DNA from 4 places in the Mesobacillus sp. S13 genome. Region 2 is predicted to be linked to each of the others. Evidence: riboswitches for the same ligand, from Rfam matches in the RefSeq annotation. Region 2 holds a riboswitch; each other region holds the start of a gene.
What was found. A riboswitch is a leader RNA that binds a small molecule or an ion and turns the genes downstream of it on or off. The one in region 2 is predicted to bind cyclic di-GMP.
Positions count from the first base shown of each region.

Region 1: linked by a shared signal. The riboswitch ahead of LGO15_RS11235 (amidase) and the one ahead of LGO15_RS04900 (DUF5667 domain-containing protein) in region 2 are both predicted to bind cyclic di-GMP.
Region 3: linked by a shared signal. The riboswitch ahead of LGO15_RS20430 (LPXTG cell wall anchor domain-containing protein) and the one ahead of LGO15_RS04900 (DUF5667 domain-containing protein) in region 2 are both predicted to bind cyclic di-GMP.
Region 4: linked by a shared signal. The riboswitch ahead of LGO15_RS20120 (hypothetical protein) and the one ahead of LGO15_RS04900 (DUF5667 domain-containing protein) in region 2 are both predicted to bind cyclic di-GMP.

Region 1 is NZ_CP084622.1:2,184,621-2,192,001, reverse strand. It holds gene LGO15_RS11250 (DUF2200 domain-containing protein) at 142-492, shown strand; gene LGO15_RS11245 (heavy metal translocating P-type ATPase) at 752-2,881, opposite strand; gene LGO15_RS11240 (ArsR/SmtB family transcription factor) at 2,874-3,242, opposite strand; gene LGO15_RS11235 (amidase) at 3,816-4,709, opposite strand; cyclic di-GMP riboswitch class I at 4,751-4,848, opposite strand; gene LGO15_RS11230 (hypothetical protein) at 5,149-5,433, opposite strand; gene LGO15_RS11225 (hypothetical protein) at 5,551-6,057, opposite strand; gene cspC (cold shock protein CspC) at 6,986-7,186, shown strand.
Region 2 is NZ_CP084622.1:968,293-975,673, reverse strand. It holds gene LGO15_RS04940 (nitroreductase family protein) at 1-486, shown strand, start outside; gene LGO15_RS04935 (hypothetical protein) at 547-750, shown strand; gene LGO15_RS04930 (DsbA family oxidoreductase) at 819-1,478, opposite strand; gene LGO15_RS04925 (GNAT family N-acetyltransferase) at 1,634-2,086, opposite strand; gene LGO15_RS04920 (STAS domain-containing protein) at 2,232-3,080, opposite strand; gene LGO15_RS04915 (protein kinase family protein) at 3,344-3,958, opposite strand; gene LGO15_RS04910 (sporulation protein) at 4,024-4,416, opposite strand; gene LGO15_RS04905 (FbpB family small basic protein) at 4,434-4,562, opposite strand; gene LGO15_RS04900 (DUF5667 domain-containing protein) at 4,986-6,194, opposite strand; cyclic di-GMP riboswitch class I at 6,290-6,373, opposite strand; gene LGO15_RS04895 (pirin family protein) at 6,439-7,284, opposite strand.
Region 3 is NZ_CP084622.1:3,980,949-3,988,329, forward strand. It holds gene LGO15_RS20415 (YugN-like family protein) at 1-164, opposite strand, end outside; gene LGO15_RS20420 (glucose-6-phosphate isomerase) at 481-1,830, opposite strand; gene LGO15_RS20425 (class D sortase) at 2,027-2,740, opposite strand; gene LGO15_RS20430 (LPXTG cell wall anchor domain-containing protein) at 2,805-4,628, opposite strand; cyclic di-GMP riboswitch class I at 4,773-4,863, opposite strand; gene LGO15_RS20435 (iron-containing alcohol dehydrogenase) at 5,118-6,281, opposite strand; gene LGO15_RS20440 (DUF378 domain-containing protein) at 6,486-6,719, shown strand; gene LGO15_RS20445 (ornithine--oxo-acid transaminase) at 6,769-7,381, opposite strand, start outside.
Region 4 is NZ_CP084622.1:3,921,814-3,929,194, forward strand. It holds gene LGO15_RS20105 (DinB family protein) at 91-540, opposite strand; gene LGO15_RS20110 (DoxX family protein) at 796-1,311, shown strand; gene LGO15_RS20115 (nucleoside triphosphate pyrophosphohydrolase) at 1,355-1,690, opposite strand; gene LGO15_RS20120 (hypothetical protein) at 1,843-2,067, opposite strand; cyclic di-GMP riboswitch class I at 2,336-2,420, opposite strand; gene LGO15_RS20125 (hypothetical protein) at 2,630-2,974, shown strand; gene nadE (NAD(+) synthase) at 3,026-3,847, opposite strand; gene LGO15_RS20135 (lactonase family protein) at 4,123-5,178, shown strand; gene LGO15_RS20140 (Gfo/Idh/MocA family protein) at 5,265-6,248, opposite strand; gene LGO15_RS20145 (sensor histidine kinase) at 6,328-7,381, opposite strand, start outside.

The sequences.
Region 1 (7,381 bases), 1.2 Mb from region 2:
TCCTTTATTGGAACAAGAGACCATATCTTTCTTTCGTAAATTCCAATAGATGACCTGGAACATATACAGAGAAAAGCAGCGTTTGAACCTGCCAATTTTTCATAATATAATGGAGTAAACGATTATAAGGGAGTTTGTACCTTGAGCAAACATAAAGTCTATACAATGAGCTTCGCAAGTGTCTATCCACATTATGTCAATAAAGCCGAAAGAAAAGGACGCACGAAAGAAGAAGTCGACCATATCATCGCCTGGCTGACAGGATATAGCCAGGAAGAATTAGAAGCAATACTGGAAAAAAAGACAGACTTTGAGACCTTCTTCGAAGAAGCTCCTCATATGAATCCTTCGAGAGAATTAATCAAAGGCGTGATCTGTGGTGTCCGAGTGGAAGAAATCGAAGAACCAACCATGAGGGAAATACGCTACCTCGACAAGCTGATCGATGAATTAGCAAAAGGGAAAGCAATGGAAAAGATTTTGCGGAAATAGAAAGCAGACCCTGAGGCTTCCGTTAATGCAGGGAAAATCTTATATCACCTCCAAAGAAGCAGCAGAAATAGCAATGCAAACCACACTGAATTTAATAGTTAAGTTAGTATACAAAAAGCTCAGAGCCGTAAAAAAGCCCTGAGCTTGTTTTATTTTAGTGTGTTGTTGAACATTAGCAACCTTATGTTTAAGTATTCTCCTTCAAAGCTGTTTGAGTGCTTTTAAAAAAAGAAGCTTCCCATTCCTGGGAAGCTATTGTTTATTTGTCTTTAACTCCGAGAAGTCGGAGGCTGTTCAAGGTAACAAGTAAAGTAGCGCCCATATCAGCGAAGATCGCAATCCAGAGAGTGAGCCATCCTGGAATGACGAGCAATAACGCAACCAGCTTGATACCTAATGAGAAGGTTATATTCTGTTTAATGATCGCTAAAGCTTTTCGGCTCAGTTTCACGGTAAATGGAAGCTTTCCTAAGTCATCTGCCATCAGGGCTATATCAGCTGTTTCTAATGCTGTATCTGTCCCTGCACCTCCCATAGCAACCCCCACAGTTGAAGCTGCAAGCGCAGGAGCATCGTTTACTCCATCACCGACCATGGATACACGGTTAAATTCTTGTCTGAGATCCTTAATGTAATTAAGCTTATCATGCGGTAACAGCTCTGCTTTAATATCTGAAACGCCTACTTGATTTCCGATGGCATTCGCAGTCCTTGAGTTATCACCAGTTAACATGATTGTTTTCTCGATACCCAAAGAATGAAGTTTTTGAATCACTGTTTGACTCGTTTCTCTCACTTCATCTGCAACAGCAATCAAAGCGGTAATTTCTGATGACGTTCCAGCAACCATCACGGTTTTCCCCTGGCTTTGTAAGGTTTCAATTTTCTCTTTTAGTTCGGACCTAATTCCGTCAGTCAGGATTTCTTCAAACAAATTCGGGCTGCCGACAAAATATGTCTCACCGTTGATATTCCCTTGTATTCCTTTTCCCGTTATCGAGGTAAAGTCAGTAATATCAACACTCTTATAATCCAGGTTTTCTTCCTCTGCCTTCTTCATGATCGCAGTAGCCAGTGGATGTTGAGAACCATTTTCTAATGCTGCAATAATTTTTAATTGTTCGTTTGTTGCCCCATCTTCCGAGAGGTAATCGGTAACAACAGGAACCCCTTTTGTTAATGTTCCTGTTTTATCAAAAGCAATGGCCTTGATCGATCCCATTTCTTCAAGATGAATTCCACCCTTGATTAATACGCCGTTTCGGGCTGCGTTTCCAATTGCAGTAACAATTGATACGGGTGTAGAAACAACAAGGGCACATGGACAGCCGACTACCAATACTGCTAAACCTTGATAGATCCAGGTGTTCCAGTCAGCTCCGAAAAGTGGAGGTATGACGGCAACTCCAAGAGCGATCAACATAATGACCGGCGTGTAATATTTTGCAAAGCGATCGACAAATGCCTGTGAAGGTGCTCGCTCAGCTTGTGCTTCTTCAACCAAGTGGATGATTTTCGCAATGGTTGTGTCATCCACATGTTTCGTTACTTTAACCTCGAGAAGCCCTTCTTCATTAAGAGTTCCGGCAAAAACTTCATCATCAATTGTTTTAGCCACTGGCACAGACTCCCCAGTGATCGCTGCCTGGTTAATAGCTGAAGATCCCTTTAAAACGATGCCATCCATCGCAATTTTTTGCCCGGGTTTGACAATCATAATATCTCCGATCAGAATTTCATCGACAGAAATCATCATTTCCTGATTGCCTCTTCTGATCAAGGCTTCCCTTGGAGCAATGTCCATTAATGATCGAATGGATTGGCGGGCTTTATCCATTGAGTAGGTCTCAAGGGCTTCACTGATGGCAAACAGGATGACAACTGTAGCACCTTCTCCCCATTCACCAATGAAAGCTGCACCGATGACGGCAATGGTCATCAAGGTTTTCATATCAAAATTTAAGCGATACAGGTTCTTCAACCCTGTGTTAAACAGTCGGTAGCCTCCTATTAGGATCGAGGCTGCGTAAGCAATAATGGAGGCGATATTCTCTTCTCCGTTAAACTGTCCGGAAATCCAACCCATAAGCAAGAAAACAAATGATGTGATGACCGTAGCATGCTTTTTCAAAAATGGTTCTTTCTTTTCTTCAAATCGTTCCTTCTCCGGTATAACTTTAAGATTCTCAAAGGCCCCTGCCTTTTCAAGTTGTTCAATGGACGCATTCCCGTATAATACAAGTTTGGAAGCTCCAAAGTTAACACTTGCATCTGAAACACCCTCCAGGTGTTTTACGTTCTTTTCGAACGTAGTCGCACAGCCTGATCAGCTGAATCCCTGTATGCGGTATACATGTTTTTCGGCTGATTGTTCAATCGCTTTATCCATGAACTTTCCCCTCCTTTTCATGAGTAAAGGCTAGTTGAATCAGTTGTCTTACATGTTCATCATCTAAAGAGTAAAAAACCAGCTTTCCATCTTTCCGATATTTCGCCAGCCCCATGTTGCGGAGCAGTCGTAAATGATGGGAAGCAGTTGCGGTTGTACACCCTACAATATTGGCAACGTCACACACACAAAGCTCATCTTCTTCACTTAATGCAAAAGCAATTTTTAACCTTGTATCGTCTGCCAATGCCTTGAACATTTTAGAAACAGAAAATGTATTATGTTTAGATAAAGAATCCTTTACCCGGTTCACTTTAGGTCCATCAAAACAAGTTATCTCACACACATCATCATGTTTCAAAGAATTCTCACCTCTCATTCAAACATTTATTTGAGTATCAGTATATGCAATGGATTTCAAATAGTCAAACGATTATTAGAATATTACACGAAACACTCTGGTTGGTTAAGGTCAGATTTTAAGGAACTGCATAAGTTGGGGCGATTCCAGATGTCTTCTTTTTATTGTTTCAATCACAGTCGTAATTACTAAAGAAAATAGGATTTTTGAATGAAATTAGTTAAAAAATTACCGATAAAAAAAGAATGGAAGCCCATTCTTCTCTGTTATTCGCTTATTTCCAGCTGGATTTTCGGCATTTTGTGCATATCTCTGGCTGTTACATGTGCAATGACATTGTAGTTGCTAGATTCGTCAAACATTTTTCAATGATTTTCGTTTTGAAGTAATTCTTCTTCAAAAATAGTCCCTTATTTACATATTTATCTTAGTAAATCGATTGACGTAACTGTAGGGGCACAAGAAATTCTGCAGTTAATACTCAAAATCAGGTGAAAAACCCGCTAATTACCTTTATAAGGTATTTAGCGGGTTTTTCTAAAGGTGATTTTTTTTATCCCTTTGCCAATGTTCTTAGGGAGCCATTATCATCCAACTGTGTAAATGATGAATGGCAAAAGTCACATCCGGTTGTGGATACGCACTCTTCACTAAAGAAAGCTGACTATACATATGAGCAGCACCTTCTTCATAAAAACTAACAAGATTGGCTTCTTCTGATTTGCCAGTTTCTACTCCAATCACAATGGGTTTGCCAAGAGAGGAAGCATATTGTACTTCATTTCTCACTAGCTCAATAATTCCGTTTCCTCCTGCAGCCTGATCGCGGTATGCCATTATAGTCGTAAAGCTTGTTGTCTTAATCGCCCAATTAGCTAAATTACCTTTCCCGTAAGTATTGCTGTAGGCAATTTCATCAAACCAGAAAGGAATATCGATTCCAAATGTAAGTCCAAGTTGTTCTGAAGTAATAGCAGCATGATTGATAATATTTTGATATGCAAGTACAGTATTCTTGAATTTAGAGTTCCAGCCACTATATAGGTATGGCTCTATATCTAAATGAATACCAGTAAATCTTTGTGTCTGTGAGGCTGATTTTTGGTAGTTCCCCACCCAATTAAAGAATTCCTTAGAATAAGCAGAACCTTTAGAGGAAACCCATTGTGGTGAGCCATCTAAAGCGTGTATTTCTATGCCTTTTTCAGTTGCTTTTTGAATAAATGTTTTATAAGTATTGAAAGGGATGTCTTTATTAACTTGAAGGTAAATTTGCTTAACTTGATTGTTTCCTGCGAATGAAAGGATCTCGTTTCCTTGCGTAGCAATCGTTGAAGTATTCCAAAGCCATGTTGCCGTTGGAACTCCTGCGTTAGCATGAGCTTTAATGGGTTGAGAAAGGGTTTGAAGAGGACCAAAACCCATAAGTAAGACAAGACTTAATAAGAGGTATTTATTGATATTCATATTCTCCGCTCCTTATAATGGCCAAGACACCATTTTGGGAGTCTGGCAACCTGGCAACCATATGCAAAGGAAATATCTCTTTACACTAAGGCCCATGGCTTTGCGTCCTTGCCTTTCAACAAGTTTGCCTTTATCAGTTTTTTATTTAATTTGAGTATATCCTGTCCTAAAAACAATTGGAATCAATTTTTTTGAACTATTTCCAAAAAACAAAGTACAATACTTAGTCTTGTTCACATTATTGGGTAGGATAAAAATAACATGCATTGGATTGCTTTTTCACGTTGGCACTTCACAAGAGAACCCGTTACTGCATGTTGGCGTAGTACTTTTTTATAGTATCATACAACTTCAATGCGCATACCTTGTTATTGAATATACGCACCTTTTGTTATTCATAAAGGCCTGCACATTATATAAATGAAAGGACAAAAAGTCATTATTTCCTGCGTATTCTTTCTAAAAATATAGGTGCTATATTTAGTAAGATCGAAACAATCGTCAAAAACCATAATGCCCTTGCCATACCAGGTACTACATCCGCCAAAGCCGCCCAATCTTCTACTTTTACCCACCGAGATACATAACTGTAATCTGCACAAAGTGTTAATGCTGTAAATGATAATCCCATCGCCATCGCAAGCTTGTAATCCTTCCCTGCTGAATACATATAAAGATTTATAAACGTTGCTACTATTGCAATGACCCCAAATATTACCCACATAACTATACCTCCGTATATTTTTAGCCGTTTGTTGAATAAGGCATTCAACAAATTGTTCCTCAATCCTTCTTGCATGATCGAACCCTTAATTAAAATATAAACTTTACAAATAAACATCTATTCAAGTGGTTTAAGTAGATCCTCTATTAATTTGTTTGATATGTTTAAAGCTTCTTTTCTATTTGTTGCAGGTCCAGATATTAATAGCCCGCCTTTAGGGTCCCATTCATATGTGGCATTATCACTTACAGACTCAAGCAGTTCGTAAACGATAATAGTTAGCTCACTTAAATCCTTATTTATATAAAAAAAGCCGTAGGGGGAATCCCCGATTAATAAAGAGCCGCCGTTTTCAATAAAAACCACTTCTACTTCCTTCTTATCAATGATAATATTTTTTGGCAACTCTCCTTTTATATCTATGGTTCCTTTAAAACGATCTTGGTTAAAAATTTTTCTATACAATTTACCTTTAATAGTAATTGTAACTTCTTCATTTAATTGATTGCTTTTATTTCCAACTCCGTAAACGATTCCTTCAAATGCTTGATTGATTTCTTTGGGTAAGGAATACCAAACCCAAAAGCTAACTATACCTATAAGAAATATGAAACCTAATAACAACTTCTTTCGATTTATTGGAATACAGCCCCCTAATTACAATAATCCATGTATCAAATAAATCACTGAACCTAATGGTGGAATGAGTTGCAAATCCATCTCCTCATTTCCAGTTACAATATGTATCGATTTATGATTATTTTTATTTTCATTGATATTTTTTCTTCCTAAAGATTAAGTCTATAATGAAAGCGGTAATCAATGATATAGCTGAAAGTAAGATAAAATCGTACTAACTACAGCGGCTAATAACCATCCATTCCCCAACCATATATATGCCCAGCCAAATATACCAATGATTCCGAAGGATAAAGCTATGTAATACTTCAGCCTGCTTTTATCTGGAAAGTATAAGTTTATAGCATAATAAATTAATGAAATAATGAAGGTAAAGGCGATGATTAGGAAAGCATCCATGGAAAGACTCCTTACGTAGCAGCTGTTTTATACTTTAGGTTCTTTTAAATCTATATTTATATAAATTCTGAAGGGCCATTAACCACACCCCTAACGATTCACCCAGTATGCTATAACTATTCGCTACCTTCGGATTGATTCCCTTTGATTTCTTTAATAAAAACCACGTTTTCCCCAACCAGTTTGTTCTATATGATGAAAACATCTGAGGCAAACATAAAATCTTCACAATGGGCTGCGCGGGGATCTATCCACTTGATGTTACAAAGCTTAGGATTAAGGACTTACATAATAACTTCTTTGTTCTTACAGCAACCTTCATAGTCAGCGGGAATAGACTCTTTCCAAGTTATGGCCGGGATGATTTGCTATATTTTTCGATCCCTGTTATGATGAATTAGAATTATTTTTGTTCGGTGTAAAGGATAGTATAAGTATTAACTTTTCGTCTTGATGATCACTTTGGGCAAGGATAGTAATACGTTGTGCGATAACGCACTAGGAGGCAACAAAAATGGAACAAGGTACAGTTAAATGGTTTAATGCAGAAAAAGGCTTCGGATTCATCGAGCGCGAAGGTGGAGACGACGTATTCGTACACTTCTCAGCTATCCAAAGTGAAGGTTTCAAATCTTTAGACGAAGGTCAAAAAGTTACATTTGACGTTGAGCAAGGTGCTCGTGGAGCTCAAGCTGCTAACGTTCAAAAAGCTTAATCTTAAATCGTTTCTACAAACAGGCTCTTTCTAGGGCCTGTTTTTATTTTTCCAAATATAATTCCAATAAAAAACCCCGCTCAAGATCTGAGCAGGGAGATGGAACCGGTAATGTAAAAAGATTTAAAGATAAAAGGTTTGTTTATAGTATAACATACTGGTTTGAGGATAGGCTGATTTTATAAAATTTATTTG
Region 2 (7,381 bases):
CTTCAGCCATGGAAGTTTCTTGTCATCCAGGATGAGGAAACGAAGAAAGAACTAAGAATGATTGCCAATAACCAAGAGCAGGTCGAAACTTCTTCAGCTGTTATTGCGGTTCTGGGCGATCGGGAAATGTACCGAAATGGCGAAAAAGTATACCGCAGTTCATATGAAGCTGGGTATATGGACGAAACAACAATGAGCAGAATGATTGAAAATACCAATAAATTATACCCGTCTGCCCCCGTTGCGATCAGGGAAAACATCGCGTCTTTCGATGCCGGACTGATTTCAATGCAGCTTATGCTGATTGCCAAGGCGCGAGGTTATGACACTGTGCCGATGGGCGGATTCAACAAGCAGCAATTCATCGAAAAATTCAACATTGATGAGCGCTATATGCCCGTCCTCCTTTTGGCTCTTGGAAAGGCTGCTGTGCCAGGGCATCCAACGACCCGCATTCCGGTCGAGGAAATCGTGGAGTTTATATAAGCACAGAACAAAAAGCGCAAGCGCCTCGTTCAGCCCCGACAAGCGCTGGAGGGCCGACCGGTGAAGTCGTTCTTTGACTTCATTGGGCGGACCGAAATCGAAAAGTATAGCCGACTGAACAGAAACGCAGAAACTGGAGACTCCGACAAAGAAGCGCTTTTTGCTTCTGCCGGCGGAGTTGAAGTTTCGGAGTTTCTAGGAGGCGACACTAGACAAGCGACTCGAGGGGCTAGGCGCTGGAGCTGGATTAAGAAGATTTCATAGAGTTATCCACAACTCAATAATTCTATAATTTCCTTAACAACATAGAAAAGAACTAGTCACCACGGTGACTAGTTCTTTTTATTAGGAATTTCACAGCCGTCATCATCACAAATCATTCCATCATCGCTGCTTAGAACGGTGATTTCACTCTCAGCAATGACTTTTTTCAACGACTGGACGATGACATCCGTCGGTTGTGCGCCTGTAATGGCGTACTTTTTGTTGATCAGAAAGAACGGTACTCCCGTGATTCCATACTGCTGGCCGATGCTTTCATCTGCACGGACTTCATTGGCCATTTCATCGCTAGCTAGCATTTTCTCTACTGCATCACGGTCGAGTCCCACTTCAACAGCCAATTCTGTTAATGTTTCATGGTCACCAATGTGCTTTGATTCGGTAAAATAGGCACGTAAAATTCTTTCGGTCATTTTTGCCATCAATCCATGCTTTTTCGCAAACATCGTCAAACGGTGAGCATCAAAAGTATTGGTTAAAATAAGCGTGTCCATATTATATTCCAGGCCGGATTCCTTGGCCATTTGCACCATGTTTTGCGTGCTCGCTTTCGCCTGGGCAATGCTCATCCCATATTTCTTCGCTAAAGCTTCATAAATATTATATTCAATGTCCCGTCCTGAGTTCGGATCTAGCTCGAAGCATCGATACGTCACTTCAATCGGGTGATCAATCTGCTTAATAGCGTCATCCAGACGCCTTTTGCCAATATAGCAGAACGGTCAAGCAAAGTCTGTCCACATTTCAATTTGCATGTAGGATCCCTCCAGTTGATTATTTCACACTATAGTATAGGTGTTAACCATGTAAATTACACGAGATTCGACTCGTAGAGTACAGACTCACCAATGAAGACAGTGCAAATCTATTCTATTTCATAAACCAGCCAGTCTGACTGTTTTCCACCCATTTTATTGTAAAGACTTTGTGCGGCATGATTATCCTTGGACGTTTCCCATGTCATATAAGCGAAATTATTTTCCCGGATATGGGAGAGGCATTTTTCAAAAAGCTGCTCTCCTGCCTTTTGGCCTCTTGCCTCGGCTGATACAAATAAGTCATTCAAAATCGCCGCCCGTTTTACCTGAAGTGTGCTGAAAGTATAATACAGGGTTGCAAAGCCAATTAATTCCCCTTCTATTTCAGCCACGAACTGCAAACCAGAGTCAGGATGAGCCAGCAAGTGTTGAATTAAATTTCTCAGTTCATCTTCATTTGGTTTTGGCTTTTTATAAAAATCCACAATGTATTGGATCATTAAATGGTGTATCCTTGGAATGTCTCGTTCTTCAGCAGGCCGTATATTCAACTCAGCCATGCCATCACCTCCAAAATTATATTTCTCATCCCATGCAGGTTCTTTATGCAAAAATCATTACTTTCCCTCTAGGAAATTCTCCTCAAAGAAGGTGAATCCTGCTTTTTTATGCAAAAAAAAAAGCTGCGTGGGCAGCTTTCGAATTTTATGCATTTTGCAAAGTTTGAATCTCTTTGAATGCCTGGTGAAGATTTGATTTTACCATGATTCCTTCGAGGTTGAGACCAAGTGTCACCATTGTGTGGGCAACTTCAGGACGGATGCCCGTCATGATTGTCTTGACCCCAACTAGTGATAGAGCGTTGATGACCTTGAACAGCTGGTCCGCAACCATTGTATCGACAATCATAACTCCTGACACATCAAAGATAAGGTGAGAAAGCTTGAGTTTCACAGCTTGATCCAGCGTTTCTTCCATCAACAACTGGGCCCTTTCCGTATCAACATTCCCTACTAGAGGCAATACCCCTACACCAGGCATTAATGGAACAACTGGTACGGACAATTCCAATAATGCTGTCTTGGCGTTTTCAAGACTCTTTTGGTGCGAGTCGACAAATGTCAGGCTGAAGCTGTATATTGCATGGTCCATTAGAGGATCAATAATATCCAATACATCAAAAATGACTGTTGCTGACATCTCTTTGGCCTCATGTCTGAGTGCCTTCCAGATATGATTCCGATAATAGCTTGTATCTTTAAGGGCCTCATCGAGTGAAGCACCAAGTTTATAGATATACTCTCCGGTTTCTTTGCCCCAGTTTGTCATTCTTTCAAATGCCTTTTCCTGGTCTTCGTGCTCAATCAATGCCTGGCCGAATAATTCGATGAAGTTTGCTCTGATTTCAAGGATTTGAGAATCAATTCTACCAAGTTCATATTTCTGAGCCTCGGTCAAAACGGCTTCAGAATATCTATCTTTGTGGACAGCTTTAGCGATTTCATACTTCCTGCTGACGATTGCTTCTCCTAATGCTTGCAGTTCGGTTGTCATTTAGATTCCTCCATATGTTCAACGACAAATTGATTTATAATTTTCCTGCGGATTATATTCCAAATTGCACTGTTATAATCCATCATAACGCAGGTTCAGAATGCAGGACAAGTTTTTCAGCTTACACTCCTTTTCAGTCAGTGGAGTAAGACCGCTTTCTTTTTTGCGGGATTTCAATAAAGGACATCTTCTTAGCATGTGTAGTTTTCACTAGTTTGTAGGGGGGAGTCTCCTATCTAAAAAACGGACTGCAGCCTATAAGATTAACTAATAGTAGGCAGCAGTCCTTTTTTATAGAAAAATGCGATTAAATTTATCGCTGGTTCTGGCATTTTTTTCGGAAAACGTTCATTTCTGTAATATTTATAGAATGCGCTTTTTAGGTCATCCCATTGGGAGCATTGCTTCATTTGCCGGAATCGGGCTACATCTATAAGCTTGACTTCATCATCTGGTGTGATGATGATGTTCCGCAGATGAATATCGGAAGGATTCAGGCCTTTTTCTCTTGCTAGCTTAAGGGCATGATCGACTTCCTCGATATGGCCGGCTGCAATCGGCATGCCATTTGCCAAACACTGATAGAGTGTCATGCCCCGGACATAATCCATGACTAAGTAATTGCGTCCTGATTCGTGGAGAGAAGGGAAAAATGGAATTCCGGCAAGCTCCTTATAAATCCCGGCTTCTTCTGCGGCCACTTTCTCAAATTGAGGGAAAAAGACCTTTAGAACAAGATTAGTACCATTAATCCTGAATGCGAACGCACTCCTGCCCTCACCGACCAGTCTTAGTGATGAATCTTTATGAACCAAAGCTGCCTTTGATCCTCGGATTGAATATACAACACTGTTTGCAAGATGTTCATATTGATTCATTCTTTTGCTCCTTTCAATCTATTCCTGATTGGCTCCAATGAGGGCTTCATCACCCAACTTGCAAATCATCTTTTTACAACCTTAATCAGATCCTCATCCCAGCTTTCTATCCCCTGCTTGAAAACCAGTTTTGTTTTAAAATGATAGGAGATATCCTTATTTGAAGGAGGAACATCTTCCGGAAGCAGGAAGCTGAACGGCACAACATCATCCCCATCCGGCTGGATCCTTAACTGCACATCGATTGTCACAGTATCCAGTACGCTTTCTTCCTCTGTTTTTACATTCACCATAACAAGGGCACACTCAATTAGTTGCAGATCCTGATCCACAGTTCCGCCCTTGATCAAGAACTTTCCATTCACTGCCTCACCAGGAATTAATACATCCTTCTTCAAAATCAGGTCAATCTGGGCCGAACCTACTCCTAGCAAAGACATATACTTCCGTAATAACATCCTGTTCCTCCATCTATTTACTTTTTTGGATTGATGTACTTTTCATCAAGCTTCTTTTCAATTTGCTCAATCTGTTTATGATCTGCTAACAATTCTTCACTGTTCTTCTTAACCAGTTCACTAAAGCTAAGCTGTAATTTCTTCATACACCTGCACTCCAATACTTAAATTTATGTTTTTCTATGGTAAAATGCCTCTTTATATCTATAAATAGCTCAGATTTGTTCCTTCATTTTTCGCATGCAAGTTCATGGTAACCAGGGCTGCTTTTTTCATATTATTGAAGGCGTCCCACTCCGCCGTTTTTCCAAACAAAAAACCTTCACCTGGTCTGGTGAAGGTTAAAAATAAATAAAGACCTTCACCAAATTTGGTAAAGGTCTTGCTAACAACGGTCGTTGCCAGCAAAGCCGGGAGGGATTCTCCGTAATGACGACTCTGCTGTGAAAGCTACTCCCCTTTAGGAGAACTATACGAGTTTATACGATAATCATACAATACAGTGTCCATTCAGTCAATTCATTGAAATCAAACTGGCAGTTAGTTCTGCAGCATTGACTTGCTCAATGTTACTTGCCGTTATCTTTCCCTTTTCCTTTGCTTCCTTTTTCATCACTTTCATCGTCTTGCTCATCGTCTTCTTCGCTGTCTTCATCTTCTTGTTTTTCTTTGTTTTTCTTGGTTTCTTCACGCTTTTGTTCTTCAGCTTTTTTTGCAGCTTCTTTTTGCTGCTCTTCAGCTTTTTTTGCAGCTTCCTTTCGTTGTTCTGCTGCTTTTTCAGCTGCCTCTTTTTGCTTGGCTTCAGCTTTCTTCTCTGTTTCAAGCTGTTTTTCTTCAGCTTTTTTTGCTGCTAAAGCTTTCTTCTCTTCAGCTTTCTTTCCAGAGCTTTTTTCACTTTGTGCTGAAGCGGAGCCAACCTGCTGGACCGTGGTTTGTTCAGAGGCTGTTTCTTCGCTTTCATTTTCAGTTACAGTTTCAGCTGCTTGTTGTTCAGCTTCTTCTGTACTGCTCTCTTCTTCTAATCCCTCTGTGTTTTCCTCAGTTTCTGTATCTTCCTCTTGTTCTTCTTCAGATTCTTGTTTTTTTCCTGATGCGAGACCTTTCATTTTGGAAGGATGGACGCCAAGCTGCTTGGCTGCCTGGCCGAATCCGATCTTTTCTTTTGTATATAAAGCAGTGATTTCCTCAACTGTTTTGCCAGCTGCTTCTGCCAGCCAGAAGATTTGAGCAATTTGGCCGTAACCCAACTCCTGTTCGCGCAGCTGTAAAACCATTTCCTGATCCAGATCTTTAACTACATTAGCAACGATCTTTGCTTGTTCCGTTGCTTCTTCAACCTCTTCCTTCAGTTCATCTTCAAGCTCCTCAGTAAGTTCATCCTCAACCTCAGAAACATTTTCCAGATCTTCAGTCAGTTCGTCCTCACCTTCAGAATCAGTCTGTTCTTCAACAATTACTTCTGTAACCTTCTCTTCCGCTTCCTCAAGAGCCTCTAAATATTCTTGAAAAGCCTGTTGGACGAATTCTGTTTTTTCTTGCTCTGACATTGCGCCAGCTTCAGCCAGTCTTTCATTCGCAAACTCGAGAAGGAGTTGGGCTTCTTTTTCATCATCAAAGGTAACTAGAAGCTTCAATTCCTCAAATAATTGATCAAACGTAAATAAAAACTCGTCTGGAGTCGTTCCCGGGTCTACCGTTTCTTCGAGCACATCTGCAGATGCTGCAGTACCAAAAGCAAGCACTCCGGTTAAAATTGTTGATGCTAAAAGCTTTTTCATTCCAATACCCCCACTGTTTTATATATATTGGAATTAAAATCGACATAAAAAAGTGCTGTCCGAAGAGCAGCACACATACATTAGCTATGTGGATCTTCGGCATCTGGCTGGCATGGTCGTTGACTTTAGCCCCTGTAGCTTTGCGTCCCCCGGTTTCCCTGGGTTTGCCATTATCGGATTTTAATTCTACTTTTATCTTACTTATTCGACAGGAAAAAATAAATAGAAATTTTTAAAGTTTCGGTTATTCAGCTGCCTCTCCGAATTTTCCTTCCTGATAATCACGATAAGCCTGGCGGATCTCATCCATCGAATTCATAACGAACGGCCCGTAGGCAACCACTTCCTCTTTGATCGGCTTTCCTGAATAAACCAACACCTTTGATCGCTGGTTTGCTTTCAGGCTTAGTTCGCTTGTTCCCTCGCCTCCGTCATTGAAAGTCAATGTTGCCGCAGCCGACTTTTTAAGGTTTGTACGGCTTGAACCGGCCTCAATATCACCTGAAAGAACATACAAGAATGCATTATGTGACTCAGGCAATGAGTATGTGAATTCGGTATCCTCAGCCAGCTGAATTTCTGATAAGGTATAAGGCAACAAGGGTTCGAGAGGCCCTTTTACTCCAGCCGTTTCTCCTGAGTACACCTTTAAGATACCGCCTTCGAACTGGACAACCGGTGCCTGTTGGGAATACACATTTTGATAGGAAGTGGTAGTGCCCTTCAGCTCCTTCGGCAGATTCAGCCAGAGCTGCAGTGTATGTGCTATATCATTATCCACTGCCTCTTCAGCATGCCGTGCGCCGCTGCCGGCGTTCATATACTGGATGTCACCGGATTCCAGGATACTGTGACCTCCATGGTTGTCAATGTGCTCCAGCCTGCCATCAATGATATACGTAATCGTCTGGAAGCCTCGGTGCGGGTGATCGGAGAAAGTTCCGCGCTTAAACCAGTCCTCTGCCATTAAAATGAAAGGATCCAGTTCCCTCCAGTCTTGTGGGTTCAGCACAAGTCCTGCCTGGACATGCGGCATCCCTCTTTCTTCATATTGAACAGTCCAATGCTTCTTGATATCTCTTATAAACATTTTCAAAACCCCTTTTTCGTACAGCTTACTTTTCTATCCTCAAATTATAACAATGCTACTTTATATTTTAAAATAAAGATACTTAAAATTGAGAGAT
Region 3 (7,381 bases), 1.8 Mb from region 2:
AGCCTCAAAAATTGGTACCCAACTTCGTCATCTATCTTATAATCAAACGCCCCATGGTCGTAATCCCAGTTTCCTCCGATTGAATATCCCAACGGTTTCAGCATCTGCTCCAGTTTAAAAAGATCAAAATGTTTGCCCTCAAGCTCAGATTGTATCTCAATCATTGGTCGTTTCCGCCTTTCCACGTGTTTTTGCTTAGTTTTAACCAAAAGCAGACATTTAATGAGCGGTGACCGCTTCAATTGGCCCGAATTCTAGCTGATGATCGAGGGTCTTTTCAAGTTTATTGGCGGAAAAATAATTTTATTGGCGATTTCTACAGTTTTATTGGCGAAAATTTATTTTTATTGGCGATGTTCACAACTTTATTGGCGATTTTTTAAATTTATTGGCGAACTGGAAATTTCGCGCGATCTTTTCCAGCTTTCAAAAAGCACATTATAAAAAGGAGCACCCAACATGGGCACTCCTTTTCCAACTTTATTTAAGTCGCTTTTCCAATTCTGCTTTCTTTTCTTCGAAGCCTGGTTTTCCAAGCAATGCGAACATGTTCACTTTGTATGCTTCAACGCCTGGCTGGTCGAATGGATTTACGCCAAGCAGGTAGCCGCTCATTGCGCAAGCCTTTTCGAAGAAATACACAAGGTAGCCGAATGTGTACTCGTCAAGCTGCGGAATCGTCAGTACCAGGTTAGGTACGCCACCGTCAGTATGGGCAAGCATTGTTCCCTCGAATGCTTTGTTGTTGACGAAATCAACGCTCTTGCCAGCAAGGTAGTTCAAGCCATCAAGATCGCTTGCCGCTTCTTCAATTGTCAATTCATGGCGAGGCTTTTCCACCTTGATGATGGTCTCGAACAAGTCTCGTCGGCCTTCCTGGACATATTGTCCTAGTGAGTGAAGGTCTGTAGAGAAGTTCGCTGAAGATGGATAGATCCCCTTCTGGTCTTTCCCTTCACTTTCGCCGAACAGCTGCTTCCACCATTCAGAGAAGTACTGAAGCGATGGCTCATAATTGATCAGCATTTCGATCGTCTTGCCTTTATTGTAAAGTGCGTTGCGAACTGCAGCGTATTGGTAGGCAGGATTCTCTTCAAGCTCTGATTTGCCAAAGTCTTCCCTCGCCTGAGCCGCGCCTTTCATCATCGCTTCAATATCTGAACCGCTGACAGCGATTGGCAATAAACCTACTGCCGTCAAGACAGAGTAACGTCCGCCGACATCATCAGGTATCACGAATGATTCGTAGCCTTCCTCATCAGCAAGAGTTTTCAATGCTCCGCGTGCTTTATCCGTTGTCGCATAAATGCGCTTGCGGGCCTCATCGACTCCATATTTTTCTTCGAGCATCTTGCGGAAAATACGGAATGCGATCGCAGGTTCAGTCGTTGTTCCAGATTTTGAGATGACATTGATGGAGAAATCTTTGCCTTCCAACAGGTCCATCACATCTGTCATATAAGTTGAGCTGATGTTGTTACCGATAAAAATGACCTGAGGTGTTTTGCGCTTTTCTTTTGGAAGAGCGTTATAGAAGCTGTGCTGTAAAAACTCTAGCGCAGCACGTGCTCCGAGATAAGAGCCGCCAATTCCTACTACGAGCAGGACATCAGAATCACCCTTAATCTTTTCCGCTGATTTCTGGATGCGTGCAAATTCTTCTTTATCATAGTCTACAGGCAAATCGATCCAGCCTAAAAAGTCGCTGCCTGCACCAGTCTGTTCATGCAATGAATGATGGGCTACTTTTACAAAATCCCTTAAGTATGTAACTTCGTGTTCTCCAAAAAAGCTAAGCGCCTTTGAGTAATCAAAACGAACATGTGTCATGTCTGATCCTCCATTATTTTATATTCTCTATCACTTTATCGAAATGAATCCCAATAATCAAGAAACACTCTCAGATGTAAGCGTGCCCAATTGTGAAATTTTAAGTAAACTTTAAAAAATGTATTTTTCGACATAACCGGGCAGCCTACTTTTGACTTTTGATCCAGAGATAGAAAAATTAAACGCCTATTGACGATTACGGAAGTTGCTTCGCCTTAACAATCAGCCTGTGCGTCGCTGTATCGATTGGAGTGCAGGTAATGAGAGTCAAGGTGTTTTCATCTTTACTGCCGTTTAGCACAGAAACATCCTGTGGTTTAACTACTTGAGTTTCATAAACTTTGTATTGATAAGTTCGATTTTGGGACTTAACAGTCACGACATCACCAGAACTGATCTCGTCCAGGCGGTTGAACATCCTGCCATATGAACGGCTGCGATGAGCAGCAATTGCACTGTTTCCAGAGGTCCCTGGTAGTGAAGTACCATTTAGCAGACCTGAAGCTACATCAAGGTTCCGTTCCGATGCACCATAAAGAATCGGTAAACGCAAATCGATTTTATCTATTTCGATTACACCAAGCATACCGGTATTTTTGGGCTTTGAGTTTTCCTTTGATGAGTCATTTGTGATGGATAAATCATTAACCGCCTGGTGATCCCCTTTTTCTTCGGCTTGAACTGCAGTATTCTCCTCTTTCACTTCAAAAACTTCATTAAGTTCATCCAGGCTTTCTTTAGCTGCCTCTTCGTTCATAGCGACAGTAGCTGCTTCTGTTTCAAATGTACTTGCTTCCCACTCGCTAATCAATTTCTCCTGCTGATAGTCAGTATATAAATTTGATAGGGATGGATATAAAAACAGCACCCCTCCAGATAATATAAGAATTAAAGACAGGACTTTTTTCATTTTGATCACTCCAATTTTCATATTAAGTCAAAATAAAGAGGGGAATCTCTTCCCCCCTCATCCTTTAGTTCCTGATTGGCTTTCTCATTCTTAATCCTGTACCGGCAGCCATTAGAAGGAAGCCTAAAATATAGAACATCATTTTGCTGCTTTCACCTGTTTTTGGAAGTACGCTTCCGTTCCAGTCTTGCGTAACGTCCCCTCCGGAATTGTTATCATTATTGCCAGTTTTCCCAGTTCCATCATCCTCGTCAACATCGGTTTCATCTTCAACGTCTGCTTCATTATCAATACCGAGGACTGCTTCATCAATTTCTAAGTGGATAACCTGATCTTCTAATTCAAAAGAAAGCATGCTTAGCGCTATAAATTTAGTCGTTCCATCTTCAAACTCAATCTCTATTCCCTGAATATCTGTAACATCCAGACCATTGGCCAAAATTAGTTTCCAGAGGTTGTTAATCTTGATGAGTTCAAGCTTCTCGCCGCCATTCATTAACAATGTCAAGTTTACAACTGTTTCAATATCCAGATTAAAAGTGATATACATTTCTTTGACTATTTCGATAACATCCGGTGATTCTCCATCTTGATCGGAATCTTCATCGTCATCTCCCGTTCCATCCCCTGGTTCTTCTGTGTTATCATCTTCAGGTAATGCGCAGTCCTCTATCCAATAATTAATGGATCCCTCCGCTTCTACTCCTACTCTAATGTCTTCGACGTCATAGAATCTTTCAGCACCTGATTCAAATACAAGCTTAAATTCCGTGATATCATCCTTTGCAAATTCCCCATCATCTTTAAGCTTATATAGCGGGGAGTTACCTGGATTGGACATTTCTTTCCATTCACCATTTAATTTAACAAACACACTCTCAACTGGAGCAACGCAGTTTTTTAGATGAAGATGGATTTCCGTGCTTTTGTTGCCATTCTCTTCACCCTGATCATCACTGTTGCCATCACCTGGTTCCTCCGTTCCATCGCCAGGGTTTTCTGTCCCATCTCCTGGGTCCTCTTCACCGTCACCCGGATTCTCCGTACCATCGCCAGGTTCTTCAGAATTGTCATCTTCTATAGAGCAGCCTTCAAGCCAATAGTTAATGGTTCCTTCCGCTTCTTTTCCTTCCCTAACCTCATCCATGGAATATTCTTGTTTAGTTCCTGACTCAAAAGTTAGCCTGAAAGCAGTAATATCATTCTTTACAAACTCACCACCATCTTTCAGTTTATACAGTGGCGAGTTACCCGGGTTGGACATCTCTTTCCAACTTCCCTTTAACATGACCTCTACTTTTACCACATCTTCTGTGCAGTTTTTCAAATGCAGATGTATCTCTGTACTTTTATTGGCATTTAATTTAGTACCTTTTTCAGAATCCTTTTCTTCCTTGTTTGAATCACCATTTTCTTCTTGTGTAGATTCATCGTTTTCGTCTTGAGTTGACTCAGCGTCTTCTTCTTGGGATGGATCATTGTTTTCTTCTTGAGTCGACTCATCATTTTCTTCTTGAGTTGACTCATCGGATTCTTCTTGTGTTGATTCATCGTTTTCGTCTTGAGTTGACTCAGCGTCTTCTTCTTGGGATGGATCATTGTTTTCTTCTTGAGTTGACTCATCATTTTCTTCTTGAGTTGACTCATCGTTTTCGTCTTGAGCTGACTCATCGGATTCTTCTTGTGTTGATTCATCATTTTCTACTTCATTTGACTGATCGTTTTGTTGTTGAGTTGATTCTTTGGCTTCGATTTCAACTTTTGTGTTTCCTTCATTATCCGACGCCGCATCTCCATTCTCATTTGCTAGTGCCGGTATTGTCAGTGAAAATAACATTAGGAATGCAATCGAGACTGCTGATAATTTTTTCATAAAAGTCTTTTTCATATTCTCGTCCCCTTTTCTAGTGTTATTAAAAATTTGCGCAATAAAAGACTGAATATTCAGATATTAATTGCGGCACTTAGCCTCCTTCCCGATAAAATTCACCATTATAATTAGACAAAAAAAGCCGCCGGGAATTTACTTTTCCATGGCGGCTGGACGATCATAGCTGCACTTTTGCAACCTTAGACTCCTGGCTTTGCGTCCCAGCTTTTCAGCAGGTTTGCTATTAGCATGAGTGTTGTTTTTTACTTATGTAAAATATTCCTCGGCTTCCTTGTCTTACATTCTAAGACTTACCACAGTTACCCAGCGACTTAAACATATAGTCCTATTAAATTAATTGGTAAATTTTTCTCAAGTTTCATTAATTCACCTTGAATAGGGATATATTCAGTATTTCACCCTTCTTCCAAAAGAGCTTTCTCTAAGATTTTTGACCTAAAGAAAAGACTAAGGACCCAGGGTTATACCCCTGGGTCCTTCAGTAATTTACAACGACAGACGATAAATTTCCATTACATCGTCTTTATTCAATTTTGCAAAGTTGCCGAATTCCCCATTGACCATTGCTTTGTCAGCCATTATTTCAAGCTTGCTGTCATCAATGTCATAGTCAGCAAGGCGTGACGGTGCGCCAATGCTGTTCCAGAATTCACGCAGCTTTTCAATTCCTTCTAATCCTGCTTCTTCGTCGGTCTTGCCTTCTGGATTCACGCCGAAGACCCTGACAGCCATCTTCTTGAAACGTTCTGGTTTTATCTTAAGGTTATGCTTCATCCAGTTCGGGAACAGAATCGCCAGACCGCCTCCGTGAGGGATATCATAAACGGCTGATACGGCGTGTTCGATATTATGCGTCGCCCAATCTCCTCGGTATCCCATATTGAGGATTCCATTCAATGCCATTGTTCCTGAATAAAGGATCGTTGCGCGGTATTCATAGTTTTCCAAATCTGCAAGCAGCTTTGGAGCTGTTTCCATCACTGTTAAAAGCAAGGATTCACACATGCGGTCCTGGAACTCAGTGTTTTCGGTCAAGTGGAAATAGTGTTCAAATACATGTGACATCATGTCCACAATTCCATAAATCGTCTGATCCTTCGGAACGGTGAAAGTGTTCACGGGATCAAGGATGGAGAATTTCGGGAATGTGACCGGGCTTCCCCAGCCATACTTTTCATTCGTTTCCCAGTTGGTGATAACAGAACCTGCATTCATTTCAGAGCCAGTGGCTGCCAAAGTTAGTACTGTGCCAAAAGGAAGAGCTTCTGCTGCAAAAGCCTTCTTTGTGACAAGGTCCCAAGCATCTCCATCATATTTTGCACCTGCAGCGATTGCTTTTGTGCAGTCAATGACACTGCCGCCGCCTACTGCCAGCAAAAATTCGATTCCCTCATCTTTGCAAATTTTCACGCCTTTATGCACAGTCGACAGACGAGGGTTTGGTTCCACACCTGGAAGTTCGTGTACTTCTGCCCCAACCTCTTTTAGGGTGTCCATGACAGAATCATAAAGACCATTGCGTTTGATGCTGCCACCGCCATAAACGAGCAGGACTTTTTTACCGTATTGAGGAACTTCGTTTTTCAATTCCTCGAGCTGGCCTTTGCCAAATATCAGTTTCGTTGGATTGTAAAAAGTAAAGTTATCCATTTAAATCACCTTCCTCTAGGGATAATTATGTTCTTTTTCTAAAAGCATTGCAAAAAATACACTTCTTAATGTGCTCCAATATGCTGCGAAATGTTACAAACTTTTTCTTGAGGGTAGGTAATAAATAGAGGACAAATGAATAATTCATTTCGTGCTGAAACAATCTATAAAAGAACAAATTTAATCTTAAGGGAGGAAACATCCATGAGCGGTATTCAACGAGCAGCACTAGTACTTACCATTATCGGAGCCATCAACTGGGGCTTAGTAGGATTCTTCCAATTTGACCTTGTTGCAGCTATTTTCGGCGGACAGGATTCAGCATTGGCTCGAATCATCTATGGATTAGTCGGTCTTGCCGGTCTTATAAACATCGGACTTCTATTCGCACCAAGCGAAAGAGAAGAAAGAGCGGCAGAACCGAGAGCTACTCGATAATTGAATTTCACAAGAAAAACCCGCCAAGGAAGGCGGGTTTTTCTCATGCTTATGATAATACTTTCTTGATTCTTTGTATGGCCCAATCCAGTTCTTCCTGGCTGATGACAAGCGGCGGAGCGAAACGGATGACCGTATCATGCGTTTCTTTGCAAAGCAGCCCTTCCTCTTTCAGCTCTTCACAATACTTTCGTGCAGGTTCTGTTAACTCGACACCAATGAACAAGCCGCGGCCGCGGATATCCTTGATGATAGGATTGTCGATTTCACGGAGCTTGCTAATGAAATAGTCACCCAGTTCAAGGGAACGATCAGCAAGCTTCTCATCGATCAAAACATCAAGGGACGCGATGGAAACTGCGCAGGCCATTGGATTGCCGCCGAAAGTGGATCCGTGGGAGCCTGGGTTGAATACTCCCAGTACATCATTGTCGGCAACGACAGATGAGATCGGGAACACCCCACCGCCAAGTGCCTTTCCAAGGATGTACATATCAGGCTCGATGCCCTCCCATTCACATGCGAACATTTTTCCGGACCTCGCAAGACCAGCCTGGATTTCATCGGCAATGAACAGGACATTGTTTTCTTTACATGCCTCGAACGCAGCTTTCATGAAACCCTCTGGCGGAATGACGATTCCCGCTTCACCTTGAATCGGT
Region 4 (7,381 bases), 1.9 Mb from region 2:
TACACCTGCCTTCCTTATATTACTAATACGTAATAAGTGATAACAGGTTTCAAAAAACAGGGCCCAAAATAGGACCCTGCCATTCTATTACTAAACTAATTTTTTCATCGAGTGTATTTGCCCAAGATGATAGGCTTCATGGAATAATGCCATGTTCGCAAGCTCTCCAAAAGTCTCCAACCCAAGGAACGGCTTCTTAAGCTTTTCATCCAGCATGGAAGCCGGTACTTCTTTGATCCTTCCCAGCTGCACTTTCAATTGGTCACGCAAAACATCAACAGATGGAACATCCCCTGTCCACTCGGATGGACGGGTACCGTTTCCGAAGCACTCTATGTAGTTGGCAGGCAAATGACTAGATTTTTTCGGATAACCCATCATGAACTGTTCTGTAACTGTCAGCACATGCCCGATGTGCCAGTGGATGGTATTATTGAAGCCTTTTGGCTGAACACCTGCCTGTTCCGCAGTGATGCCCTCAATGCTTTTCAAAAAAGAACCTCTCGTTAATTCAAATTGCTTGAATAAAAGCTCGCTCATCATGAACTTCCCCTTTCCAGCTTGTACTTCTTTATATTTTTATTCTATATATTCCCAACTTATGCGGCAAGGGAAATGGGGAATCTCTAATATACCCTTATAGGTATTAAATTCCATTAAAGGAAATCCATTGACAAAATTTGTTCAAAACATTATGGCTGATATGTGTCTTCACACATTATTCACAGATTTCCATAAATTGCTTTGATATCTTAAGAGTGTAATCATTATATATTTTGAAAGGAAGCGATTTAGATGTTCGCTAAATGGTTAAGAGAAAACAATATTGCTGCTGGCCTGTTGACTGTAATTAGGGTTTGGCTTGGTTACAACTGGATGACTGCTGGATGGGGCAAATTGACTGGTGACGGTTTTGACGCTACGGGATATTTAAAAAATGCTGTTGCGAACCCAGTAAAAGGCCCAGACGGAAACATGGTTTATGGATGGTATGTTAACTTCCTAGAAAGCTTTGCCATCCCGAATGTCGATCTTTTCAACTTCATCGTTCCGCTTGGAGAATTCCTGATTGGACTTGGACTTATCCTTGGATGCTTGACAACTGCTGCCATGTTCTTCGGACTAGTGATGAACTTCAGTTTCTTCCTTGCCGGAACAGTTTCTCATAACCCAACAGACATCTTCTTTGGCTTCATCATCCTGTTCTCTGGCTTCAATGCTGCCAAATACGGCTTGGACCGCTGGGTGGTTCCTTTCATCCGCAAGACTGTCTTCAAACAAACACCAGAAGCTGCACATAAATCTGCTTAACAATATAGGAAATGCCCTCCGCCAATAGGCTGAGGGCATTTTTTCACTGGGAACTTTCTTCTATTGTTTTAAGCAGGATTTTTTTTCTGAAACCGCCGCTGCGATTCTTCTTTAACTGGCGCATGAACTCCACTTCAGATTCTGTAATCCCTCGATGCTCAGCAATTGCATACACCACTTCAAGCAAATCGACGATTTCACTTAGAAGCCTGTCCGTTCCAGTATTCCGGAACTTCTCCACTTCCTCATTGAATTTCTCCATGAGCTTTGCACTATATTGACTGCCATCTAAGATCTCAAATTCAACCTTCTTTCCCTTCCCTTTCATCAACTCAGGAAAAAGATCTCTAACAAGTTTGTTATATTCTTTTTTCTCCATGTTTACTCCCCTTTTGCTGTCCTATTGTTAAACATATCCTTAAAACTGCGGGTTCAAACACCTTTTTAAAATATAGAATTGTGCATCTGGGTAACAATGGAAATTGAAAAAGCCTGTGGTCCCTACCACAGGCTTTCTAATTTTAATAGTTTTCAAACTACATAATCTTCAGTTAATTTATTACAAGCATTTGATAGATTTTGCAAACATTCCATCCTTAGTTTCTCGTCGCAGATAAAATCGTTCCGAAGCTCTTCTTCTAGCTTCCTTTGAATTTGCTGGATTTCTTCCCGGAATTTCTCGCGTTTTTCGATTTCAGTTAAGTGAAATTCAATTTCCTGTTCAAAATACTCTACCGTCCCAAATAAAACAGTCAATGATTCCTCCACCTTCCATTCTTTTTTTGAATACCTTTACCAAAAAACCAAACCTGCCAAAAGAATTATTTTTATTAGTCCTGTCAAGTATCTTAAGTATTATTTATCCTCTATCGCGTGATGCAAACGTGAAATCGACACCTTTTTGCATTATTATGCCATTATCAACAGTCAAAATAAAAAAATCCTCCAAAAGGACGGCGGATTTCATACGTCAAATAGTCTTTCATAACCATTTGCCTACAATTGGTTTTATCATCCGTTCTTTTTTGGCAACCCGACGATCATAGCTAAATGGCCTTAGACTCGTGGCTTTGCGTCCTCACCTTTCGATAAGTTTGCCTTTTTCAGTTCTACTTAAAATATAAAACTTTAGAACCATCATTTCAACAAGTTTCGCCATTTTTTTACAAGGATGAGTCTATTTTCCTATTAAATATTCATTTTGTGTGCAGAATTCGATTGTTTTCACACTGTAATATCTCCGCAATCTCTATGTAAAATTCTATTGCTAGAATGAAGGGAAGAAGCTTTATTACAGGCGAATGGCAGGAGGATCCTTATGGAACAGCATGTTAAGAAGTCGCTAGATGAATGGAAAGCAGAAATTGAAGAAATTCTTAAAGAGATTGATGCGGAGTATGAAGAAGTAAAGAATGAACTAAAAGTGTATACATATAAATTCAACATCACCAAGCAGGTTGTCCAGTCAACAGTGAACCCCGACTTGAACAGAAAAATCCGCGAATTGTACCATCAGCCATTTGAAGAGAAATTTAATGATTTGAAAGAATATATCAAGGAACTGGAAGAGAAAAAGCGTGTCTTCCAAATGTTCACCGATAAAATCGACAAAGTAACGGAAAAAGAAGATACAGCGCCTTTTGCAGTTGCGCAATCGGACTAATTAGAGAAGCCTGGCTGATTAATCGAAATCTCAGCCAGGCTTTTGTTATGCTCACTTCTTCCACCATGAATCAAACATGGATGCCGGCGTATGCCGTTTATGCTCTGAAGCAAGATATCTGCCCTCAATCTTGGCTGCAGCTGCTTCGTCGATCTGCTTTCCTTCAAGATAGTCATCAATTACTTCATAACTCACTCCAAGCTCGGTTTCATCTGATTGGAGCGGCTTATTGTCAAGAAGATCGGCAGTAGGTTCCTTCAGGTACAGTCTTGGTTCTGCGTTCAATGCCTTCAGCAGCTCCCTGCCCTGGCGCTTGTTGAGACCCGATAACGGCAGCAAATCAGCACCGCCATCTCCGTACTTTGTAAAGAATCCAGTCACAGCCTCGGCAGCATGGTCTGTCCCGATCACTAGCAAGCCATCCTGTCCCGCAATGGCATACTGAGTAATCATCCTCATCCTTGCCTTCGCGTTCCCCTTGTTAAAGTCCGTCATTCGATCACCAATCGCTTCCTCGAACTGTGTATTGAAGGTATCAACCGCAGGCTGGATATTGAAGGTGATGGTTTGATCAGGCTTAATGAAGTCCAGTGCTTTCTGTGCATCTTCCTCGTCTTTTTGTACAGCATATGGAAGTCTGACAGCCACGAATTTGGCGTCCTTGCCTTCTGATCGCAATTCCTCTGCAGCCAGCTGCGCCAACCTTCCAGCCAAAGTGGAGTCCTGGCCGCCACTGATTCCTAAGACGTATCCTTTTGCCCTTGAAGCAAGCAAATATTCTTTTAAAAATTGCTTTCTTTTCTTGATTTCCTCTTGGGGATCAATATTGGGACGAACATCCAATGCTTCTATAATCTGTTTTTGCAAGCTCATATTAAACCTCCTAAACACTATTACTAATCACCATGCTCTTCGCTCACTCAATTTGGTAAAAGGTTTTGCGAGAACACTATTATCAAAAAGCATATCCCTAAAAAAGTCCAAAGTCCAGATTTTGGTCAGGGAATCTAACATACCAATTTACAAGTTGAAATCCACATGTACTATTTTACCCATTCACTCTCTGTACGTAACATTTTGTTCGCCAGTATTTTTTTGCTAGACTATAACTTAGACTAAAAATGCTAATCAAATTGGAGGCATTCATTATGGCAACCCATGATACATTCAAAGGCTATTTTGGTACATATACAAAAGGGGACAGCGAGGGCATCTACTCTTTTACCCTTGATAGAGTGAGTGGCAAGATTCTGGACGTAGAACCAGCAGCAACCCTGGAAAACCCTACTTACCTGACAGTCAGTGACGACAATCGCTTTCTTTATGCTGTCGCAAAGGAAGGCGGCACTGGAGGTGTGGCATCCTTCGGTATCGTGGAATCCGGAAAGCTATCTTACATCAATTCGCAGCTTGCGCCAGGAGCTTCACCCTGCCATGTTAGCGTGAACAAGGAAAACAGCCAGCTTTTATCTGCTAATTACCATAAAGGATCTGCTGATTCCTACCTGTTGAACTCAGAAACTGGCAGTATTGAAGAAGTCTTATCCAGCGCGGTGCATGAAGGCTCAGGACCTGATGAGCGCCAGGAAAAAGCGCACACCCATTATGCGGGCTTCACCCCGGACGGCAACTATGCAGCAGTAGTCGACCTTGGCATCGACCAGTTGATAACCTATAGCCTGGATAATGGCCAGCTGATTGAGAAGAGTGTACTGCATATTGCACCAGGAAGCGGTCCAAGACATCTTGTTTTTCACCCTAACCACAAGATTGCCTTTTTGATGACAGAATTCAGCTCTGAGGTTCTCGTTTTAAAGTACAATTCAGAAGACGGCAGCTTCGAACAGCTACAGGCAATTTCCACCCTGCCTTCAGATTTTACCGAAAACAACCAGGGAAGCGCCATCCATATTTCCTCTGATGGGAAATACGTCTACGCAGCCAATCGAGGCCATGACAGTATTGCGATTTTCAAGGTGGATCCAGAATGCTTCCAGCTTGAGTTTGTCGAGCATACGTCAACAGAAGGACACTGGCCAAGGGATTTTGTTCTCGACCCGAGCGAGAAATTCCTGATTGCGACGAACCAGAATTCCAGCAATGTCGTACTCTATGCCCGTGACGCAGAAACAGGCAAATTGACTTTGCTGCAGTCTGATGTGAAGGTTCCAGATCCGGTCTGTGTAAAATTTTTGAATTACTAAAAAGCTACTCATTTACGGATTGTTCTTCGTAAAGAGCCACTAAGCAAAAACAGGGCAGGTGCCATTAAGTGCACCTGCCCTTCTCTTTATCTGTCGCTCGGGAACCTGACACCCATTTGCGACCTTGCTTCATCAAGAATCTTCATGGTGATCCTCGAGTTCTCAAGTGAGTTATTATTAGATTCCAGTTTCCCTTGCTGAATCAGCGTAATGAATTCCTCTGCTTCATAGAACATATTATCATCCAGTTGTTCTCTCGATATATCTTCAGATTTCCCATTGCGATAAAGAATTTCCACTTTTTCCGGCGTGCTGATTTTATTAATCCTGATATTCCCGTTCTCACCGTGTATTTCGGAAGGAAGAGCCGAATCAGTGATTTTTGAAAACATGATGACAGCATCCATTTCATCATATTTCAAGATCAGGCTGCCTTCCCCATCCACTCCCGATTCTAGTACGTAACCATTTGCCTGAATCGACTTTGGCTCTCCAAACAGTACGACGAGCGGATAGATGCAATAGATACCGATATCCATAAGCGAACCTGCCGAAAACTCCGGGTTGAAGGCGTTCAGCACGGTACCTTCTTTATATTTGTCATAGCGGGACGAGTACTGGCAATAGCTTGCGAAATACCTTCTGATCGTGCCGATTTTATCCAGATTCTCCTGGACAGCCTTGAAGTTCGGCATCAAGGTTGATTTTAGCGCCTCCATCAAAACAACCTTGTGATCCTTTGCACTCTTGATCATCTCATCCAGTTCACGGCTGTTAGACGCAATCGCTTTTTCACAAAGAACATGCTTGCCATTTTCCATGAATGTAATCGCCTGGCTGGCATGCATGGAATTGGGACTGGCGAGATAGACAGCATCAATGGCATCACTTTTCGCCATCTCTTCCATGTCTGTAAAAATAGTATCCACTCCGAATTTGCTGGCAAATTCTGCAGCACGGTCCTCTGCACGTGAGTAAACTGCACTAAGCTGAAAATCCTTATGGTGGCTTGCACCTTTAATAAACGCTTCTGTAATCCAATTTGTTCCTACCACTCCGAAACGCACCATGTTGTTTCACCCTTTCAAATAGCAAAAGCCGTGGTCTATGCCCGCAGCTTCTTTTCATCTTAACGAAAAGGAAAGTCAATCACAAACTTTGTCCCTTTTCTACTGGTATTTCGATTATGAATTTTGTGCCTTTTCCCTGTTCGCTTTTCACAGAAATTTTCCCGTCATGCATCTGTACGAGCTGTTTGACAATGGATAAACCGAGACCGAATTCTCCAAACGGATTGCTCGTTCTCGAGATATCTGCTTTGTAAAAGCGATGCCAGATTTTTTCGATTTCAGCCGGTTCAATGCCAATACCGGTATCCTCGATTTCAATCATCGTCTTTGGCCCAACCATCCTGCCGCGAAGCCAGATTGTGCCGTTTTCAGTGAACTGGATACTGTTTTTCGTAATATTGATTAAAATCTGCAGAAGACGATCATAATCGGCATGGACCATGGCTTTTTCATCTGCCTCAATTTCGATTCTGTTATGGCGTTCTTCTGCCTGAAACCCAAGCTGATCCTGGATGATCTCGAATACCTCGATTAATTCAATGTCTTCTTTTACAAGCTGCACCTGGTTTGAGCGGATTTTATCATAATCAAGGTTCTCATTGACCAGTCGAATCAGCCGCTTCGTTTCCTGGCTGACCAGCTTGATGCCCCGCTCTTTTTCCTCCTCAGGAATCATATCGTTCCTGAGGCCCTCGATAATTCCGCTGATCGTCGTAAGCGGCGTCCTCAATTCATGAGAGACATCTGACATAAACTGGCGGCGCCGGTTTTCCAGGCTTTCGATTTCGGATTTCGATTCATTCAGCCTGCTCACCATACTGTTAAAATCGTTCGCCAATTCACCGATTTCATCAAAATCCGACTTGGGCACTTTAACCGTATAGTCCCCTGCTGATACGGCGGATGTGGCTTCCTGAAGCTTTTTGATTCTATTGACATGGATTCGCGCCAGAACCCAGCTTAGGAGGAACGAAACTCCCAGCGCAATCAGCATGGTATAAATCAAATACTTATTGATTTCCGTAATCATTTCCCGTGTCCCGCTGATTGGGGATGTCAGGAGAATGCCGCCAATGAAGTTTCCGCGATCAACATACGGCAAAACCACTAGGGTCACGGCACGGTCATACCGT